DNA from 3 places in the Proteus terrae subsp. cibarius genome. Region 1 is predicted to be linked to each of the others. Evidence: predicted binding sites of a transcription regulator. Region 1 holds the regulator's gene; each other region holds the start of a gene.
What was found. The regulator CRP, encoded in region 1, controls carbon source genes, mostly activating them, when cyclic AMP is high. The targets are predictions, from matches to a motif close to ATGTGANNNNNNTCACAT.
Positions count from the first base shown of each region.

Region 2: a site for CRP is predicted at 1,745-1,762, ahead of GTH25_RS14815 (NupC/NupG family nucleoside CNT transporter). Genes of this name have one in related genera too.
Region 3: a site for CRP is predicted at 2,477-2,494, ahead of cdd (cytidine deaminase). Genes of this name have one in related genera too.

Region 1 covers NZ_CP047349.1:3,623,903-3,631,530, reverse strand. The annotation lists gene GTH25_RS16645 (hypothetical protein) at 1-274, opposite strand, end outside; gene def (peptide deformylase) at 446-964, opposite strand; gene GTH25_RS19430 (small protein SpfP) at 1,251-1,298, shown strand; gene yihA (ribosome biogenesis GTP-binding protein YihA/YsxC) at 1,449-2,081, opposite strand; gene ppiA (peptidylprolyl isomerase A) at 2,352-2,921, shown strand; gene GTH25_RS16625 (aminodeoxychorismate synthase component II) at 3,296-3,871, shown strand; gene argD (bifunctional acetylornithine/succinyldiaminopimelate transaminase) at 3,989-5,203, shown strand; gene crp (cAMP-activated global transcriptional regulator CRP) at 5,299-5,931, opposite strand; gene GTH25_RS16610 (OsmC family protein) at 6,245-6,652, shown strand; gene GTH25_RS16605 (phosphoribulokinase) at 6,742-7,611, opposite strand.
Region 2 covers NZ_CP047349.1:3,219,233-3,226,860, reverse strand. The annotation lists gene GTH25_RS14825 (patatin-like phospholipase family protein) at 1-895, shown strand, start outside; gene GTH25_RS14820 (TatD family hydrolase) at 888-1,670, shown strand; gene GTH25_RS14815 (NupC/NupG family nucleoside CNT transporter) at 1,922-3,223, shown strand; gene deoC (deoxyribose-phosphate aldolase) at 3,743-4,522, shown strand; gene deoA (thymidine phosphorylase) at 4,593-5,915, shown strand; gene deoB (phosphopentomutase) at 5,982-7,208, shown strand; gene deoD (purine-nucleoside phosphorylase) at 7,286-7,628, shown strand, end outside.
Region 3 covers NZ_CP047349.1:1,181,945-1,189,572, forward strand. The annotation lists gene GTH25_RS05420 (NAD-dependent malic enzyme) at 1-1,316, opposite strand, end outside; gene cdd (cytidine deaminase) at 1,530-2,414, opposite strand; gene GTH25_RS05430 (CidB/LrgB family autolysis modulator) at 2,614-3,315, opposite strand; gene GTH25_RS05435 (CidA/LrgA family protein) at 3,309-3,782, opposite strand; gene metG (methionine--tRNA ligase) at 3,917-5,944, opposite strand; gene apbC (iron-sulfur cluster carrier protein ApbC) at 6,149-7,261, shown strand; gene udk (uridine kinase) at 7,482-7,628, shown strand, end outside.

The sequences.
Region 1 (7,628 bases):
ATTTACCATAGAAATGCAGTAATTCCTTCAGTTCTTGCTCATCAAATTGGGAAGCTAGCTTTTGATATACTTCGGGTGCTTCATCAGAGTAAATATCCATTTCACTGAGATTTCCTTCAACATCACGATAGATATCGGTGAACCCTTTTAACACAAGAAAGCGTGCAAATTGTGGGATGTTTTCTTGTAATTCACTATTTGCCCATGATTTTGGGTTTGTTGCACCGGCGGCTTTGAGTTGTTCACATAAATCCTTAAATCGACTGTTTTCCATTTTTTCCTCAAGTGATTTACTGGTGAGATTTTAAATCTATTGTATAAGGGATGGAGAGAAAAACAGCGAGAATTTATCTGTATTAGGATAGAAAAAAAGAAAAGCTCGGTTAATTACCGAGCTTTTTTATGTCAAAACTTATCAAAATGTGAAAAAGAGATAAGTGAATAATTAAGCAACTTGTGAGTCGATCAGTTTGCTCAATTTCTTCTGTTTTTTCTCAATACGTTGACGTTTTAACGGAGATAAATGGTCAATAAAGAGTTTGCCATCAAGATGGTCTAACTCATGTTGAATACAGCCTGCAAACAAATCAGAGGCTTCAAGTTCAATTTCATCACCATTTCTATCTAATGCCTTGACCTTTAAGAAGCGGTAACGCTCTGTTGGGGCAAAAGAATCTGGAATAGATAGACACCCATCCATCATATCCATCACTTCATCTTCAGTGCTGATAATTTCAGGATTGATAAGTGCAATCGGTTGATCTCGGTTTTCAGAAACATCAATTACAACAATGCGTTTAGATACATTAACCTGAGGTGCCGCTAAGCCAATACCTCGTTCTGCATACATGGTTTCAATCATGTCATCGATTAATGTGCGTATTTCGTCATCTACTTTTTCCACTGGTACTGCGACTCTGCGCAGACGCTCATCTGGAAAACGCAGGAGCGTTAATACAGCCATGGATACCTCATTTTATCGCTAATTACATATTTACTACGGTCTCGCGATAAGCGTATCACAAAATCATTAAGGATAAACCGCACCTTTTGTGTGATTTGTTCTATTTTTAATCATATTCACGTAAGTGATTAAAGTCTCATAATTATGTAATTAAACTACATTTATTTATGGTTTGAATACATAAATACATAGCTGAATCGTGTCTGCATGTGAAAAAAAATTACAAAAGGGCTTTTATTAACCAATAAAATAGAGTACATTATCTCTCGTAGGGTACAGAGGTAAGATGTTCTATCTTTCAGACCTTTTACTTCACGTAATCGGATTTAGCTGAATATTAGCTGCCCCAGTCGACTTTATTTCGACTGGGGCATTTTTTTGCCTAAAATTCACTGGGGTGGTTTGTGCGAGAAGTGAAAGGGAAAGTGATTTCCCTTTTATCAATAGAAGAACAGAACGCTATCGTTGAGAAAAAAGAAGATAATTAAGCGTTGTCATCATTTGTAGGTTGTTCTTCTGAACCTGAAAACCATTCATTAAGTGTGTTACGTAGCTTATCAATACCGATTTTTTTCAATGATGAAAAATATTCTACGCGGATATCGCCCACTTTATTTGCCAGCTCTTCACGTACGCTCATTAACTGCTTTTTACGCGCACCTGATGCGAGTTTATCTGCTTTAGTCAGTAAAACGAGAGTAGGAAGCTCTGAGCCTACAGCCCAGTCAATCATTTGCATATCGAGATCTTTTAATGGATGACGAATATCCATTAAAATAACGACACCTTTTAGGCATTCTCTTTTTTGTAAGTATTCACCTAAAGAGCGTTGCCATTTACGTTTCATTTCTTCAGGAACTTGAGCATAGCCGTAGCCGGGTAAATCGACTAAGCGTAAACCTTCTTCAATTTGGAAAAGGTTGATTAATTGAGTACGGCCTGGCGTTTTACTGGTTCTGGCTAATCCATTTTGTTGGGTTAACGCATTTAAAGCACTGGATTTACCGGCATTAGAGCGACCCGCAAAGGCAATTTCAATTCCTGTATCTAGTGGTAAATGGCGGATATCAGGCGCACTGATAATGAAATGTGCTTTTTGGTAGTTAAATTGGGCCATTATGGTATAAACCTCTCTGAAATAATGCGGCTTTTCATGCATACTTATTTCAATTTTGCATGAAAATGAATATCTAAAATATTTATTTGCTCTATTTTGGCGCAATTTAATGACTTATAACAGTGCTTAAAAATTAAAATTTACCCTGTTATAACGTAATTAGACTTATTGAGCGTAAATAAAGGTAAATGATTGGCACTATTTACCTCAGCGAATTAGAATCGCTGCATATTAAGTAAGTTGTAGACTATTAAAGTAAAGGATCCCTGCATGTTAAAACGTTTTCTTGTCACCTTCGTTACCGCTTGCACTTTAACAACAGCGACTTTTGCAATGGCAACGGGAGAAACCTTCGTTAAATTAGTCACCTCTGAAGGCAATATTGAAATATCACTGGATAATAAAAAAGCCCCCATTACAACGAAAAATTTTATTCAGTATGTCGAAGATGGGTACTATAACGGCACCACTTTTCATCGTGTTATTCCTGGTTTTATGGTTCAAGGCGGTGGTTTTACTGCTGATTTACAGCAAAAACAAACCAGAGCGCCAATTAAAAATGAAGCCGATAATGGATTGCGCAATGTAAAAGGTTCTATTGCCATGGCGCGCACGTCAGATAAAGACAGCGCAACCAGCCAGTTCTTTATTAATGTGGCTGACAATGCATTTTTAGATCACGGCCAACGTGATTTTGGCTATGCCGTATTTGGGAAAGTTGTGAAAGGAATGGATGTAGTCGATAAAATTTCACAAACTCCAACTCGTAACATAGGGCCTTACCAAAATGTGCCAGTAAAAACGGTTACTATTTTATCTGCGGAAGTCGTAAAACAATAAACGCATTATTAGGATAGGATATCTACTTATTCTAATAAGATAAAATGCATATAAACCGGAATGAGTGTTTTCATTCCGGGTTTTTTAGTACGAAAAAAATATTTTTTATCCTTCCTTTTTTCGTGTGATCTCCTGCAATAAGTATTCACTACGCTATTAATCACTCTATTCATCATCAATTACCGTCATTCTTGTTATTGCGCAATAAATCAGCAGGTTTTCTTGCTTACTATTCATATTTTATACCTGTGCTATGATAATCGGCTTTGTTGTACCCAAGTCGGTTAAACAACGAACTATTTTGGCAAATCTACACTCGCTTTAAAATAGTAATAAAATAGATAATGATAAGAAAATCAGTCGGATAGGCTAATATGCTGTTACTTATTGATAATTACGACTCGTTTACCTACAACCTCTATCAGTATTTCTGTGAATTGGGTGCTGAGGTTGTTGTTAAGCGTAACGATGAGATCGGACTTAAAGAGATAGAAAAGATGATGCCAGCACATCTTGTTATCTCGCCAGGACCTTGTACTCCTGATGAAGCAGGGATCTCTCTTGAGGCTATACAGCGGTTTGCCGGTGAAATTCCTATTCTTGGGGTTTGTCTTGGACATCAAGCGATAGGGCAAGCTTTCGGTGCATCGGTTATCAGAGCACGAGAAGTGATGCATGGTAAAAATTCATTAATACATCATAATCAACAAGGTGTTTTTAAGGGACTTAATAGACCTTTAAGTGTGACGCGTTACCACTCTTTGGTGATTGACGCGACAACATTACCAGTACCTTTTGAAGTGACGGCATGGAGCCAACATGATGGAAATGTTGATGAAATTATGGGAATTCGCCATCGTACACTGCCAATTGAAGGGGTTCAATTTCACCCGGAAAGTATTTTAAGTGAACAAGGACATGAGCTATTAAATAATTTCCTTAAATATTAAATGGATAGCATTTAAATAGCGAAATAACGTCTTTTTATACAAAACCACATTTGATTTTTTATTCATATTTGGTGATTATATTTTCATATTGAATATGGATAACGATCAGGTGGGGTAATGACAAATCAAAGCATCAATAGGGCAACATACGATCAAGTAATGTTGCCAATTTATTCACCCGCAGAATTTATTCCTGTCAAAGGGATGGGTAGCCGTGTTTGGGATCAGCAAGGAAAATCGTATATCGATTTTGCTGGTGGTATTGCGGTTTTAGCACTAGGGCATGCTCATCCAGCTCTAAATCAAGCCTTGAAAGAACAAAGTGAGCAACTTTGGCACGTCAGTAATATTTTTACGAATGAACCTGCATTACGTTTAGCACAAAAATTAATAGATAACACATTTGCAGAACGTGTCTTTTTTGCCAATTCGGGCGCAGAAGCAAATGAAGCCGCATTTAAATTGGCTCGCCATTATGCCATTACTCGTCATAGCCCTTATAAAACTAAAATTATTGCCTTTCACAATGCATTTCATGGCAGAACGCTGTTTACAGTATCGGTTGGTGGACAACCTAAATATGCGGATGGTTTTGGTCCTAAGCCTGCCGATATCGTACATGTACCGTTTAATGATTTAGATGCTGTTAAAGCGGTTATGGATGACCACACTTGTGCCGTTATTTTAGAGCCAGTTCAAGGTGAAGGTGGCGTAACAGCGGCAACACCTGAGTTTATGAGAGGGCTACGTGAGCTGTGTGATAAGCATCAAGCTCTACTTGTTCTTGATGAAGTACAAACAGGTATGGGGCGTACAGGTAAACTGTTTGCCTATATGAACTATGATGTGACACCAGACATTATTACAACCGCAAAAGCGCTGGGAAGCGGTTTTCCACTTAGTGCGATGTTAACAACATATGAGATAGCTTCCGCAATGGGGGTTGGAACGCATGGTACAACCTATGGTGGCAATCCATTAGCTTGTGCAGTGGGCAATGTCGCATTTGATTTAATTAATACACCTGAGGTACTTGAGGGGGTAGAAAAGCGCTATCAATGGATTGTGGATGAACTGGCGGCAATCAATCAAACGTACCATGTCTTTTCGCAAATCCGTGGACAAGGTTTGTTGATAGGAGCGCAATTAGCGCCACAATATGAAGGTAAAGCCAAAGAATTACTCGGTCTTGCTACTAAACATGGCTTAATGATGTTAAATGCAGGGGCTGATGTGATGCGTTTTACACCGTCGTTAATTATTACTCAAGAAGAACTGCAAGAAGGAATGGTGGCATTGAAAGCGGCTATTGCAGAATTTGTAAAAGGATAGTATCAACTGAAAACCCCATCAGCGAGGATGGGGTTTTCACAAAAAGTATATCAATAGCCCTGTTATGGGCTATTGTTTGTTTCGAGCGGGAAAACTTAGCGAGTCCCGTAAACGACGATAGTTTTACCGTGTGCGGAGATCAAGTTTTGATCTTCCAGCATTTTCAGAATACGGCCTACAGTTTCGCGTGAACAACCAACGATTTGACCAATTTCCTGACGTGTAATTTTAATTTGCATGCCATCAGGATGTGTCATTGCATCGGGTTGTTTTGCTAAGTTTAATAAGGTTTGTGCAATACGGCCTGTTACATCAAGGAAAGCAAGGTTACCTACTTTTTCTGATGTTGTTTGTAATCTGTTCGCCATTTGAGCAGAAAGGCGCATCAGAATATCAGGGTTAACCTGAATTAATTGGCGGAATTTTTTATAGGAAATTTCTGCTACTTCACAGGCTGTTTTTGCTCGAACCCATGCACTACGTTCTTGATCTTCTTCAAATAATCCAAGTTCACCGATGAAATCCCCCTGGTTTAGGTAGGAGAGGATCATTTCTTTTCCTTCTTCATCTTTAATAAGAACAGCCACGGAACCTTTAACAATATAATAAAGTGTTTCCGCTTTCTCACCTTGGTGGATCAGCGTGCTCTTGGATGGATATTTGTGAATATGGCAGTGTGACAAAAACCATTCAAGAGTCGGGTCTGTTTGCGGCTTGCCGAGAACCATTCGCGTTATCCTCTGTACGTTAAATGCAGCCTTTCAAAACGGATAGGTTCCCTTTTGAGACAGCGTGCTTAAAAATCCTATCTTTACCTATTAACTTCCTGAGAACACGGTCAGTTAATATGGAGTAGATTATAATAAATGAGAAAATAATGCATTGATCTTAACCACTATCATCAAGCAGATATTGTTTTTAACACAATTAGTGCATTAAGTCTCGTTTTACGCAGTCAGCATAATAAACCTATTTGCTAATTGCTAGTTGAATTATGAGAATGTACTCTTTTAGTTTCTGTCATCTTTAGGGGGAAAATAAATGGAAGCGCGAGTTAAGTGGGTTGAAGATTTATCTTTTGTCGGCGAATCTTCATCAGGCCATCAGATTATGATGGATGGGAATTCGGGTGATAAAGCCCCAAGCCCAATGGAAATGGTATTAATTGCTGCGGGTGGATGTAGCGCTATTGATGTCGTAAGCATTTTACGTAAAGGTCGTCACCAAGTGACTGATTGTGAAGTGAAATTAACATCAGAGCGACGCGAAGAAGCCCCTCGTTTATTTACTGATATCAATTTACATTTTATTGTTTCAGGTAAAGAATTAACGGATAAAATCGTAGAACGAGCAGTTCAATTATCCGCAGAAAAATATTGTTCTGTTTCTTTAATGTTAGGAAAAGCAGCCAATATTACGCATTCATTTGAAATAAAAGATGTTGACTAATTTTGATATTTTAAAATAAAGTTTAATTTGAAAAATAATATCCCATTAATTAAGGGATATTATTTTTATAGAGACAAATTTTATTTTGGTTAACTTATCTTTTCGCCATTTAATAATTTTTTGACTAATGGTGCCATAATTAATTCCATCGCTAATCCTAATTTCCCGCCCGGTACAACAATAGTGTTTATTGTTGACATAAACGAGCCATGTAACATCGCAAGTAAATAGGGAAAATCAATATCAGTTAAGCCACGAAAACGAATAACAATAAAACTTTCATCAAGAGTGGGGATTGCTTTGGCAGAAAAAGGGTTTGAAGTATCAACGGTCGGAACGCGTTGGAAGTTAATGTGGGTGCGTGAGAATTGAGGAATAATGTAGCTAATATAATCGTCCATAGAGCGTACAACTGAATCTCTTACCGCTTCTTGTGAGTGTCCCCTTTCTGTCGTGTCTCGGATAAGCTTTTGTATCCACTCTAGGTTGACGATAGGAACAACACCGACCAATAAATCAACATGTTGAGCTACATCATGTTCGTTGGTAACAACGCCACCGTGCAATCCTTCATAAAAGAGAATATCAGTATTACTAGCTAATGGCTCCCAAGGGGTAAATGTTCCCGGTAATTGGTTGTAAGGGGTTGCTTCATCATAAGAGTGTAGATATTTGCGAGATTGTCCTTGTCCTGTATCGCTATATTGACTTAAGGTCTTACTCAGTAAGCTAAAATCATTTGCTTCAGGGCCAAAATAACTGATATGTCTACCTTGTTCTCTGGCTTTTCTTATCGCCATATCCATTTCAGGACGGGTATAGCGATGAAAACTATCTCCATCAATCAATGCAGCATTTGCATTGAACTGTTGGAATATTTTACGAAAAGCTTGGCTTGTTGTGGTGGTTCCTGCACCACTTGAACCAGTTACTGCGATGATAGGATGCTTAATTGACATAGGTTATCCTTTTGCTA
Region 2 (7,628 bases), 400 kb from region 1:
TTTACTTGGGGTGTCTGCGGGAGCGCAAAATTTATCTGCTTTTGCCTGTGGTCAGCGTGGATATGCACGTAAAATTATTAATCGCTATACAACTAATAATCAATTTTTTAATCCCCTTCGCTTTGTCCGTGGTGGTAATTTACTGGATCTTGATTGGTATATAGAAACGACTGCCAAAGAAATGCCTCTTGATATGCCAACAGCGCTACGTCGTTTTGATACAGGGCGTGAATTTTATATGGTGGCAAGTCGTTCCGATAATTTTCAGGCAAATTATTTTCAACCCGATGAACCGACTTGGCTTGAGATAATCAAAGCATCTAGTGCTATTCCTGCTTTTTATCGTAATGGTGTTTTATTTCATGATGTTGTTTATCATGATGGTGGCATTAGTGATGCTATCCCTGTGAGAGAAGCTTATAGGCGTGGTTGTCGTACTATTGTTGTTGTTCGCACTGTTCCTTCTGAATATCAATACACAACTGAATGGGTTGAGCGTATGGGAAAATGGTTTGAAAATAGCCGTTTACAGCGCTTTATGGAGATGGCACAAGTGCATATCGAAACCTATACCGAGACAATTAAATTTATCCAATCGCCCCCAGAAGATGTTGTGGTTATTGAAATATATCCACCAACCACATTGCAATCTAGCGCGCTAGGAAGTCGTTTAAGTGCACTAAATCATGATTATCATGTGGGCAGACGTTGTGGGCGCTATTTTCTGGCAACAATTGGTCAGCACTTTTCTAAGAAAAAATTCAAACAACACGATAAAAAAGTCTTTAGTTTGTTTGAACAAGAAGCGAAGGCTGATAAAGCAGAGAATGCCTCTATAATTCAACAAGGAACTCGCAGCGTACACCCTGATGTGAGGCAGATTCAGAATGAATAAATTTATTGATACCCACTGCCATTTTGATTTTCCGGTTTTTTATGATGATATTGCTAACAGTTTGTCACTAGCGCGTCAGGCTCATGTTGAAAAAATCATTATTCCCGCCGTTGCACGTTGGAATTTAGATGTTGTTGCAGAGCTCGCTAACCATCACCATCAATTATATTGTGCATTGGGATTACACCCTTTATATATCAATGAGCATACTGAACAGCATCTTTTGGAATTGGAACAAAAATTAAAAACGACTTCTCGTTGTGTTGCTATCGGCGAAATTGGGCTTGATGATTATATGGAAAATCCCCAGTCAGAGAAGCAAGAGGCATTTTTAATTGCACAGCTTAAATTAGCGATTAAATTCGATTTACCTGTGATCCTACATTCACGTAAAACCCACGATAAGCTAAGTGCACTTTTACGCCGTTATGATGTGCCTCGCAAAGGGGTTATTCATGGTTTTGCAGGAAGTCTGCAACAGGCAGAAAAGTTTATTCAGCAAGGCTATTTTATTGGTGTTGGTGGAACCATTACTTATGAGCGAGCACAAAAAACTCGCCGTGCAATTGCCTCGTTACCACTAGAATATCTGTTATTAGAAACAGATGCTCCTGATATGCCTGTAAGTGGTTTTCAAGGTAAACCTAATCGCCCAGAACGTATTCAGAACGTTTTTTCCCAACTCTGTGAGCTGCGTCAAGGATCACCAGAGGCGATCGCAGAGCAACTCTATCTCAATAGCCTACAATTATTTGGGCTCAACAATATTACCTAGCGCTTGAATGAAAATGCGGTTTATCTAAAGGTTAAAAACTCCCTAGCCTGTTCAACAATGCAATTTTCTTTTTTGTGTGATCTACTTCTCATTTATGACTTTTGTGTTACTTTTTTCAGACTCTATTTGTGATGGGTATTGAGGGTTCTTTTCTTAGACTAGGTATAATTATCCGGCAAAAAGAGTCAATAAGCTCTGGTTAGAGCGTTATTGATAATCCATTAAATTTTTATGTGAACAGGGATCCTTCAATGCAACTCATTATGAGCTTGGTCGGAATGGCAACATTAATATTGATAGCCATTCTGTTTTCCAGCAATCGACGTGCAATTAGATTACGTACAGTTGGTGGCGCATTCCTTATTCAGATTGGCTTAGGCGCATTTGTACTTTATTCAGATGGTGGTCGTAAAGTATTAATGGCTATTTCTGATGGTGTTAAAAATGTCATTGATTACGGTGAAAATGGAATGAGTTTTCTGTTTGCCGGCCTAGTATCAGACAAAATGTTTGAGTTGTTTGGTGGTGGTGGTTTCGTTTTTGCCCTACGCGTGCTGCCTGTTATCGTATTCTTCTCTTCACTAATTGCTGTGCTGTATTACCTCGGTATCATGCAAATTGTGATTAAAATTCTTGGTGGTGGCTTACAGAAAGTATTAGGCACATCACGAACAGAATCGATGTCTGCAACAGCTAATATCTTTGTTGGGCAAACAGAAGCCCCGCTGGTTGTTCGCCCTTATATTGCAAGAATGACAACCTCAGAGCTCTTTGCTGTTATGTGTGGTGGTTTAGCCTCTGTTGCAGGTTCTGTGCTTGCTGGATACGCCAGCATGGGCGTACCGTTAGAGTATTTGATCACTGCATCCTTTATGGCCGCTCCTGGTGGTTTACTCTTTGCTAAATTATTGATCCCTGAAACAGAAACACCTGATGATCAAAAAGATGCACTTGATAAAATGGCAGATGATGAGAAACCTGCCAATATTATTGATGCTGCCGCAGCGGGTGCCTCTTCAGGCTTACAGCTTGCTCTGAACGTCGGTGCCATGTTACTTGCTTTCGTTGCATTGATTGCATTAGTTAATGGTATTCTTGGCGGTATTGGTGGCTGGTTTGGTTATGAGAATTTCTCATTAGAATTAGTGTTAGGTTGGATCTTCGCACCAATTGCTTTCCTTATCGGGGTACCTTGGAGTGAAGCAACTATTGCAGGCTCATTTATTGGACAAAAAATTGTTATTAATGAGTTCTATGCTTACTCTGAGTTTAGTAAATATCTACAAGAAGATGCATTAGTTGCAGGTTCTGGACTTATGGTGCTATCAGAGCAAACGAAGATAATCATCTCCTTTGCATTGTGTGGTTTTGCTAACCTCTCTTCTGTTGCCGTACTGTTAGGTGGTTTAGGTGGAATGGCGCCTAACCGTCGCAAAGATGTGGCGCGTTTAGGAATGAAGGCCGTACTTGCTGGTACACTCTCTAACTTAATGAGTGCAACAATTGCAGGTTTCTTCTTTGCATTAACAGCAATGGCAGTGGTTGCTGCTTAATTGATTTTTATTGTGAAGAGCAGATGGGTTTTACCTATCTGCTCTTTTATGTTTGTTTTCTGTTGTAATGTTAACTATTTTTATTGTGTGAGATATTTCGCAATTTGTATTGAGTAGGGCCAATAGCAATATCATTTTATATTGATCACGCTTTTTTTTGCGTTATAAAGACGACTTAAAGGCGCTATTCGAGTAACATTAAACCAGAAAATGACCTAAACGTGATATTTGTCACATTTTTATGTCATTGTTTGCAAGTTGCATTTGATTAGTGTGACGTAAAGCACATCTAATTGTTCCTTAGCGTGTTCAAATAAGATGTGCTGAAACTTCATGGAATGGCGAAGGCTCAATGACGGGTCGCCGAAGTGAGCATAGCGCGGTGAGAGGGAGCTCAGCTGTCGTTGTAGCGCAAGTTACAGCAACATCTTCAAGGAACCAAGTCCGCTCGCCAACAAATTAATCGCTAACCTTAAGCGTACGCCCAAAAGGGCTTGAGAAACATCGTTGGAGAGTTTTATGACAGATTTAACCGCTGCAGCGCGCCTTGCGCTGTCTTTGATGGATTTAACTACATTAAATGATGACGACACTGATGCAAAAGTGACTGCATTATGTCATCAGGCTAAAAGCCCAGAAGGCAATACAGCCGCTATTTGTATCTACCCACGTTTTATTCCATTAGCACGTAAAGTGTTACGCGAACAGGGTACTCCAGACGTTCGAATTGCAACCGTAACTAACTTCCCTCATGGTAATGATGATTTAGATATCGCATTAGCAGAAACCAACGCGGCATTAGCTTATGGCGCAGATGAGGTTGACGTAGTTTTCCCTTACCGTGCATTTATGGCAGGTAACGAGCAAATCGGTTTTGATATCGTTAAAGCATGTAAAGAAGCTTGTGCAGAGGCAGGTTCTTTACTGAAAGTAATTATTGAAACGGGTGAGCTGAAAGATCCTGCACTTATCCGTAAAGCATCTGAAATTTCAATCAAAGCAGGTGCTGACTTTATTAAAACTTCCACAGGTAAAGTACCTGTAAATGCAACACTGGAAAGCGCTGAGTTAATGATCCAAGTGATCCACGATATGGGTGTTGGCAAAGAAGTTGGTTTCAAACCAGCGGGTGGTGTACGTACCGCTGAAGAAGCTGCTCAATACCTTGCATTAGCTAACCGCATTATGGGTGACAACTGGGTTGATGCCCGTCACTTCCGTTTTGGCGCGTCAAGCCTGTTAGGTAATTTATTAGCCACTTTAGGTCATGGCGAACAAAAATCGTCTAGTGGTTACTAATCCATTCGTGAAATACGCCCACTCTTCATTATTGTGGGCGTTACCAATGCTATAAAACCAGGAGGTTGCAGTGTTTCTTGCCCAAGAGATTATTCGTAAAAAGCGTGATGGTCATCCTTTAACTGAGGAAGAAATTCGTTTTTTCATTAATGGCGTCAGAGATAATACTGTTTCTGAAGGTCAAATTGCTGCATTAGCAATGACTATTTATTTCCACGATATGACAATGCCAGAGCGTGTTGCTTTGACATTAGCTATGCGTGATTCCGGTACAGTTCTGAACTGGAAAAGCCTAAATTTAAACGGCCCAATCGTTGATAAACACTCAACTGGTGGTGTGGGTGATGTAACTTCACTGATGTTAGGGCCAATGGTTGCGGCTTGTGGTGGTTATGTTCCTATGATCTCTGGTCGTGGATTAGGCCACACAGGTGGAACATTAGATAAGCTTGAAGCAATTCCGGGCTTTGATATTTTCCCTGATGATGAGAAATTCCGCGACATTATTCGCAATGTCGGTGTTGCCATTATCGGACAGACTAATTCATTAGCACCTGCTGACAAACGCTTTTATGCTACCCGTGATATTACTGCTACAGTTGATTCAATCCCGCTTATCACTGCATCTATTTTAGGTAAAAAATTAGCTGAAGGCTTAGATGCATTAGTGATGGACGTTAAAGTGGGCTCGGGTGCCTTTATGCCGACTTATCAGAAATCTGAAGAGCTGGCTGAGTCAATTGTTCAAGTAGCAAATGGCGCAGGCTGTCAAACTACGGCACTGTTAACGGATATGAATGAAGTATTAGCTTCTAGCGCAGGTAATGCGGTTGAAGTACGTGAAGCTGTTCAATTCTTAACAGGTGAATATCGTAATCCACGTCTATTTGAAGTCACTATGGCGCTGTGTGTTGAAATGTTAGTATCAGGCCGTTTAGCGGATGATCGTCAACAAGCTCGTCAAAAACTGCAAGATGTGTTGGACAACGGTAAAGCGGCAGAAGTCTTTGGCCGTATGGTTGCAGCACAGAAAGGCCCATCTGATTTTGTTGAAAACTACAATAAATACCTGCCAACTGCGGTATTAAGTAAACCTGTATTCGCTGAGAAAGCAGGATTTATCACTGAAATGGATACGCGTGCATTAGGTATGTCAGTTGTGACATTAGGCGGTGGTCGTCGTAAAGCAACTGATACTATTGATTATAGTGTTGGCTTAAGCGATATCGTAGCGCTTGGTGCTGAAATCAATACAGATACACCTTTAGCGATGATCCATGCTAACAGTGAAAAATCATGGCAAGAAGCTGCGGCTGAAGTCCGTAAAGCGATGGTAATTGGTGACAGCAAACGCGAAGCTTCACCAATGGTGTACCGCCAAATCAGCGAATAAGAACTCAATTACGATTTATAAGTGACATATCCGTGGTCTACGGAGAATGACACAGGAGAGAGAATTATGAAACGTGTACATATCATGGTATTAGATTCCTTCGGTATCGGTGCTGCCGGTGATGCGGAGAAATTCGGTGACCAAGGTTCAGACACTTTAGGGCATATCGCACAAGCGTTTGCTGATGGTAAAGCAGATAGAGAAGGTCGTAAAGGTCCTCTTCATTTACCTAATCTTTGCCGTTTAGGTTTAGGTAAAGCTGCGGAAGAATCAACAGGTAAATTTCCTATTGGTTTAGATAAAGACGCAGATATTATCGGAGCTTATGGCTACGCGAGTGAAATCTCTTCTGGTAAAGATACTCCGTCAGGCCACTGGGAAATCGCAGGTGTTCCTGTTCTGTTTGATTGGGGATACTTCAAAGATCTGAAAAATTCATTCCCGCAAGAACTGTTAGAAAATATCGTTAAACGTGCAAAATTACCGGGTTATTTAGGTAACTGCCACGCATCTGGTACAGTGATTTTGGATGAACTGGGTGAAGAGCATATGAAAACTGGTAAGCCGATTTTCTATACCTCTGCTGACTCCGTATTCCAAATTGCATGTCATGAAGAAACTTACGGTTTAGATGAATTATATGAGCTGTGTGAAATTGCTCGTGATGAACTAAACAAAGGCGATTACAACATTGGTCGTGTTATTGCGCGTCCATTTATCGGTGATAAACCGGGTAACTTCGCTCGTACAGGTAACCGTCATGATTTAGCGGTTGAGCCACCAGCACCAACTATGTTGAAAAAACTGGTTGATGAAAAACAAGGCCACGTTGTTTCTATCGGTAAAATTGCTGACATCTACGCAAATGTAGGTATCACTAAAAAAGTGAAAGCAACGGGTATTAATGCTCTGTTTGATGCGACACTCGAAGAAATGAAACTTGCGGGCGACAACACAATTGTATTCACCAACTTTGTTGACTTTGACTCTTCTTACGGCCACCGTCGTGATGCTGTGGGTTACGGTGAAGCTCTTGAGTTATTCGACCGTCGTTTACCAGAATTAATGGAACTGGTAAAAGAAGATGACATTCTTATCTTAACAGCAGACCACGGTTGTGACCCAACTTGGCCTGGTTCTGATCATACTCGCGAGCACATCCCTGTTCTTGTTTATGGTCCAAAAGTTAAACCAGGTTCATTAGGTCACCGTGAAACCTTTGCTGATATCGGCCAAACTGTTGTTAAATACTTCGGTTTGTCTCCAGTCGATTACGGTAAAGCAATGTTTTAATTTTACTTCGGTAGGTATAGCAATATGCCTACCGAATTATATTTAAATAGTAAAAAGATCAATTAAAAGGAAGAATTATGGCTACCCCTCATATTAACGCAGAAATGGGCGATTTTGCTGATGTCGTTTTAATGCCGGGCGACCCGCTTCGTGCTAAATACATCGCTGAAACTTTTTTACAAGACGTGCGTCAGGTAAATAATGTTCGTGGTATGTTAGGTTTTACAGGTACGTATAAAGGCCGTAAAGTTTCTGTAATGGGCCACGGTATGGGTATTCCTTCCTGCTCAATTTACGCAAAAGAATTAATTACAGATTTCGGCGTGAAAGTTATCATCCGTGTTGGTTCATGTGGTGCAGTATTACCAGATGTTGAACTGCGTGATGTTGTTATCGGTATGGGCGCATGTACTGACTCTA
Region 3 (7,628 bases), 1.5 Mb from region 1:
AAAGCTTGTCCATTAGTCCAATTGATAATATCTTCAGGACGCGCTTCTACACGAGAAGTCGGGTTAGATAATGGCATTACGATAGGGCGTTCACAGTGTTTGTGCATTTCACGAATAATTTCTTCAGTGAATAAACCTGCTTGTCCTGAAACACCAATCAAAATAGTCGGTTTTGCATTCTTAACCACTTCTAACAGTGAAATCGCATCGCTTCCGGTTTCCCAATCAGCAATAGTTTCACTTTTTTGGATAAGTTTGCTTTGGAAATCAAGTAGATTTGGCAGTTTATCTGTTAATAAGCCAAAACGGTCGACCATAAAGATACGTTGACGCGCTTGTTCATCACTTAAACCTTCGGACTTCATTTGGGCAATGATTTGCTCAGCAATACCGCAACCTGCTGAGCCTGCACCTAAGAAAGTGACAGTTTGGTCTTTTAATTGGCGGCCAGCAGCACGACTTGCTGCAATTAAGCTACCTAAAGTAACAGACGCTGTACCTTGAATATCATCGTTAAAGCAACATAGCTCATCACGATAACGGTTTAATAAAGGCATCGCATTTTTTTGTGCGAAATCTTCGAATTGCAGTAAAACATTTGGCCAGCGACGTTTAACAGCTTGAATAAACTCATCAACAAACTCGTTATATTCATCACCTGTAATGCGAGGATGACGCCATCCCATATACAGAGGATCGTTTAAACGTTGTGGGTTGTTAGTACCCACATCAAGTACAACAGGCAGTGTGTACGCCGGGCTAATACCACCACACGCGGTATATAAAGAGAGTTTACCGATAGGAATACCCATACCACCGATACCTTGGTCACCTAGACCAAGAATGCGTTCGCCATCTGTTACAACAATGACTTTTACGTTCTGTTTCGTGGCGTTTTGTAGCATATCGTCGATATTGGCACGGTTAGGGTAAGAGATAAATAAACCACGAGCACGACGATAAATATCAGAGAAATGTTCACAAGCTTCACCTACTGTTGGTGTGTAAATGATAGGCATCATTTCAGTTAGGTGAGATTCCAATAGACGATAAAATAGGGTTTCATTGGTATCTTGGATATTTCGTAGGTAAATATGTTTATCGTTATCGTTTTTGAAATCAAGATATTGGCGATAAGCGCGTTCAACCTGTTCTTCGATGGTTTCAACTGCTTCAGGCAGTAAACCATGTAAGTTAAAGGTGCTGCGTTCTTCTTCGCTGAAAGCACTACCTTTATTTAACAGGGGAAATTCAAGCAGGATTGGACCTGCATACGGGATGTAGAGAGGGCGTTTACTTTCGTGTTCCAGTTCCATGAAAAATACTCTTGTAAGGCAGTTAGTCACATGACAATTGTAGATCCTACAAAATAATAAAAATATGTACAGCTTATGTTATTTTTTTATGATTTTTATGCTTAGAAATGAGAGATAGATACGGTTGTTACAACTTTTTCTGGTAAGCATCAGCAAAATTTACATGCTGATGCTTTTTTAGGAGAGATTTTTAGAGGAATAAGTTAAAACTTTTTACAAAGTGATACGTTGCATTTGGCGACAACCTAAAGCAGTTAATGTTGCTTGTGTTGCATCCCATTGCGTTAAAACTGTCTCTGTTTTTTCGATTAAGACAGCAGATTCAATATCCATAACACTCTCACCCGCCATATTTAACAAAATTAATGCGGCTTGTAGTGGCGGTAAACTTGGGTTGAATGCGGCATTTTCTGCGTAACTACCTTGGAATATTTTGCCATTTTTCATTTGAACAGCAATACCACTGTGCGACTCACTATAAGGAGCATGGCTACGATTCGTGGCTTGTAGCGCTTGTTGTGCTAATTCACTAGGGTTATCAATTTTGTAACCGTGATTAACTTTGTCCATTAATAAAGAGGTGATATTGAGATCTTTCGGGCCAAAGCTATCAGGTAAATAATCACCTAATGTTGCCATTTTTCTTCCCGGTAACTGAATTTGAATATGGGTGCCACTGTTCAATTCGTTCATAAACTGGCGACAGTGACCACAAGGTGTATAGTTAACGGTAACGGAGATCAAGCGAGATTCACCTTGTAACCACGCATGAGTCACAGCACTTTGTTCTGCGTGAACAGTTTGTTGTAGTGGGGCACCTGCAAATTCCATGTTGGCACCAAAGTAGAGATTACCACTTTCACCACGAGCAATAGCACCAACATTAAAATGAGATATCGGTGTCACTGCACAAGCAGCCGCGACTGGTAAAAGTGCGAGGGCTAAGGCATCATCATTACATTGTAACTGTGTTTTTATGGCATTGACCTGCTCTGCTGTAAACATTGCAGGGAATTCATCCTGCTCAAGATAAGGAGCAAGTGCTTGTTGTAACTGAGGGGATAAATCTGACCAAACTGCCTGAAAACGAGTATGCATACATGAGTCTCCCATTAATCTTTCTGTATTATAAGATTCTAGGCATCTTTACTCATTCTTATATGTGATGAAAATCATATTTTCAATGAAACAATTGCAACAAATTCATTAATTGAGAGATGTATCTCAAATTTATAGCAAAAATCCCCGAAGTAAAATTAATTAAATCGGGGATTTGAAAGGTAGAGTATAAAAAATATTAACTATAAAGATGCAAAATAATAGGGAAGATAAACGGAGCAAGTAAAGAGGTAATAATCCCACATGTCATTAATGCCAATGAACTATAAGCACCTTCGATATAATCCACTTCTGCCGCTCTTGCTGTTCCTACTGCATGCGAAACGGTTCCCATCGCTAATCCCCGAGAGGCGTGAGTTGGAATTCGCAATATCTTGAATAGAGTGTGACCAAAAATGGCACCTAAAATACCTACTGCAATAACACATGCAGCACTGATTGCAGGAATACCACCTATGGAGTCTGCAACTGCCATTGCGATAGGTGTTGTGACTGATTTAGGTAAGACTGATGCGGCAATTTCGGGAGTTGCTCCTGCCCATAAGGCAATCGCAGTACCACTGACCATGGCTGCAACACTACCAATAAAGCAAATACTTATCAGTGATTTCCATTGTGCGCGAATTTGGTGTAATTGCTGATAAAGCGGAATAGCTAAAGCAACAACGGCAGGTTGTAATAAATCATTTAAAATACGACTACCTGCAAAATAGTGTTCGTAAGGAGTATGTGTAATTAATAAGATAGGAATAATAACCGCAATACCAATAAGTAAAGGGTTCAATATAGGTAATTTATAACGAGCAGCAAGTTTACGTGATAAATAAAAGATAATTATGGTTAAAGGAAGTGACCACCATATATTCGTTAACACTAACATTTTTTCTTCTCACTTAATGCTTTATCATCATCTTTTTCTTTTGTTTCAATAATATCTTCAACTAGATCTGGTTTTGAACCTACGATAATACGCTCACGATGAACATAATGTGAACAGTAAGCAACCAGTGCCATAACCCCAAACGTACTGACTATACAGGCTAAAACGATAGGGAAAAGTTGCTGACTAAGTAAATCATAATAATTCATTACGGCTACCCCGATAGGGATAAAGAGCAATGACATATTTTTCAGCAGGATATTGGCGCCAGGTTTAACCCAACGCAAAGGAATAAGCTGGAAAGCAAGTAAACCAAAAAGGATCAGTAACCCAATAATACTACCTGGAACCGCGAAGGGTAGAAGAGCTGAAATAAGATTACCAGCAAAAAGACAAAGATAAAGTACCAAAAAAGATCGTAGATAATGCCAAAGTGTAATCTGCAATCGTGCCCGTTTAGATTTCATAAGTAAGTGTCCCAAATCAACTAACAGAATTATCATACACCGATTTTGAAAGTGTGCTATGGATCACAATAAAAAAAGAGCGGGGCTCTAATAGAACCCCGCCATATATTTATTTGGCAAATGAATCTTGGTTGTTATTTCACTTGTTGACCCGGTTTTGCACCAGAATCTGGGCTGAGTAAGAAAATATCTTTATCGCCAGGGCCTGCTGCCATTACCATGCCTTCTGAAATACCAAAACGCATTTTACGAGGTGCTAAGTTTGCTACCATTACCGTTAAGCGACCTTCTAACACTTTAGGATCTGGGTATGCAGTACGAATACCTGAGAATACTTGGCGAGTTTCGCCACCTAAGTCCAAAATTAATTTCAGTAGTTTGTCTGAGCCTTCAACAAAGTCTGCTTGTTTAATTTCAGCGATACGCATATCGATTTTCGCAAAATCATCAAATTTGATGGTTTCTTGAATAGGTGCATCAGCCAATGGCCCCGTTACTTCTTTTACTGGAGCAATGGTACTTTTTGATGCTTCAACCATTGCGTTAGCTTTATCCATTTCAATACGGTTAAACAACGCTTTGAATTTAGTGATTTCTTGGCCTAACAGTGGTTGATCAAGTGCATCCCATGTTAATTGGGTTTGTAAAAAGGCTTCTGAACGTTCTGTCAGTGAAGGTAATACAGGTTTCAGATACGTCATCAATACACGGAATAAGTTAATTCCCATAGTACAGATTGCTTGTAACTGAGTATCTTGACCTTCTTGTTTTGCCACTACCCAAGGGGCTTTTTCATCGATATAACGGTTAGCTTCATCAGCTAATGCCATAATTTCACGAATGGCTTTACCAAACTCACGATTTTCAAATGATTGTGCGATAGTTTCTTTCATATCAACAAAGTGTTGATAAAGTTTAGCATCATCTAAAGAATCAGCTAATTTGCCATCAAAACGCTTGCTGATAAAACCTGCTGTACGCGATGCAAGGTTCACCACTTTATTAACAATGTCGCTGTTTACACGTTGAACAAAGTCTTCTAAGTTTAGGTCAATATCGTCAATGCGTGATGAAAGTTTTGCAGCATAGTAATAACGTAGGCAATCCGCATCAAAATGATCAAGATAAGCGCGAGCAGTAATAAAGGTGCCACGAGATTTTGACATCTTCGCACCATTTACTGTGACATAACCATGAACAAACAAGTTTGTTGGTTTGCGATATTCGCTACCTTCTAACATTGCAGGCCAGAATAAGCTGTGGAAATAGACGATATCTTTACCAATAAAGTGATAAAGGTCAGCTTTGCTGTCTTTATTCCAAAATTCATCAAAACTTAAATCACCACGTTTTTCACATAAGTTTAAGAATGAACTCATGTAGCCAATCGGTGCATCTAGCCATACATAGAAATATTTACCCGGTGCATCTGGAATTTCGAAACCGAAATAAGGCGCGTCACGAGTGATATCCCACTGTTGTAAACCACTGTCGAACCATTCTTGCATCTTATTCGCAACTTGTTCTTGCAGTGCACCAGAGCGTATCCACGCTTGTAACATGTTGCTAAATGCAGGTAAGTCGAAGAAATAGTGTTCTGTTTCGCGCATTACAGGCGTTGAACCTGATACGACAGAGCGTGGATTAATTAATTCTGTTGGGCTGTAAGTTGAGCCACAAACTTCACAGTTATCACCATATTGGTCTTGCGCTTTACATTTAGGGCAAGTGCCTTTTACAAAACGGTCAGGCAAGAACATGCCTTTTTCTTCATCATAAAGCTGAGAAATTGTTTTGCTTTTGATGTGACCATTCTTTTTCAGTGCAAGATAAATTTTAGTCGATAATTGGCGACTCTCTTCACTGTGTGTAGAGTGATAATTGTCATAACTGATATTGAAGCCTGCAAAATCCTGCTGATGCTCTTTGCTCATTTCTTCAATCATGGTTTCTGGAGTTATGCCCAATTGTTGAGCTTTCAGCATAATTGGGGTGCCGTGGGCATCGTCAGCGCAGATGAAATGAACTTCTTTGCCGCGCATTCGTTGATAACGGACCCAGATATCTGCCTGAATGTGCTCAAGGATATGACCGAGATGAATTGAACCGTTAGCATAAGGTAACGCGCAGGTTACCAATAATTTATTCGCGACGTGAGACATAGTAAGGATCTTACTTCCATAAAATTAATAAAAGGGACTTTGATGGTAACCGATCCATCATGATGTCGCTAGGGCAATAATCGAGTTTTTGCAAGAGAAATTTCAGTTGGCAAATTGAGGTAAGGCATTATCGTAGTCATCTACTATCTGATATGATAGATACACTCATATATTTAATAAATAATGAAAACGAGAGGAGCCGGGATGAGTGATAAATCCCCCGAGCAGACCACCCCTGAGATTCTGAATGAAAAAGTTTCAGGTGTCTTGTCTACTTTTGAACACCCGACATTGAAACGTAATCTGCTTTCTCTAAAAGCACTACATCAATGTGCGATGATTGACGATGTTCTTCATATCGAATTAGTGATGCCGTTTGTTTGGAAAAAACCTTTCCAAGTCCTAATCGAAGAAAAAACAGCTGAACTTCGCAACATCACTGGCGCAAAAGCCATTGAATGGAAACTCAAGCACAATATTTCAACCTTACGTCGCGCAAATGATCTGCCTGGTGTTAATGGTGTTCGTAATATTCTTGCAGTGAGCTCTGGTAAAGGTGGCGTAGGTAAATCAAGTACAGCAGTGAACCTTGCATTAGCACTTGCACAAGAAGGCGCTAAAGTAGGTATTCTTGATGCTGATATTTACGGCCCGTCTATTCCTAATATGTTGGGTACCACAATGGAGCGTCCAACGTCTCCTGATGGACAACATATGGCGCCGATTATGGCTTATGGTTTAGCGTCTAACTCTATCGGTTATTTAGTCACTGATGATAATGCGATGGTATGGCGTGGTCCTATGGCGAGTAAAGCATTAATGCAAATGCTCCAAGATACGCTGTGGCCTGACTTGGATTATCTGGTTATCGATATGCCACCGGGAACAGGTGATATTCAATTAACCTTATCTCAAAATATCCCAGTAACCGCTGCTGTTGTAGTAACAACACCACAAGATATTGCGCTGGTGGATGCGATGAAAGGGATCGTCATGTTTAAGAAAGTCAATGTACCTGTATTAGGTATTATTGAAAACATGAGTGCACATATTTGTAGCAACTGTGGTCACCTTGAACCTATCTTTGGTACTGGTGGTGCGGCGAAATTGGCTGAGAAGTATCATTGTGAATTATTAGGTCAAGTTCCTCTTCATATCTCTTTACGTGAAGACTTAGACCGCGGACAACCAACAGTGATGCGTGATCCTGAAGGCGAGTTTGCTGATATTTATCGCGAAATCGCATCGACTGTTTCTGCTCAAATGTATTGGGATGGTGATGCTATTCCAACGGAAATTTCTTTCCGCGCAGTGTAATTACAGTAAAATAATACATTGAATTATTTACTGATTAAAATGGAGAGTCATTAGGCTTTCCATTTTTTACATGTGATTTCCGACTGTTTTTGATAAAAAACAAATAGATTTCTGGTTTTACGCTGGAACCAGAGTGATTTCAAAACTATAATCTGCGCTAGCGTAATATTTACATATTATTACGTTATCCCTCTTTTTATTTCAAACCAGGTTTTTGATTATGGCTGACACAGCACATCAGTGCACAATTGTAGGTATCGCTGGAGCTTCTGCTTCGGGTAAAAGTCTTATTGCAAGTACACTTTACCGCGAATTAAGAGCACAAGTAGGTGATCATAATATCGGTGTGATACCAGAAGATTGTTAT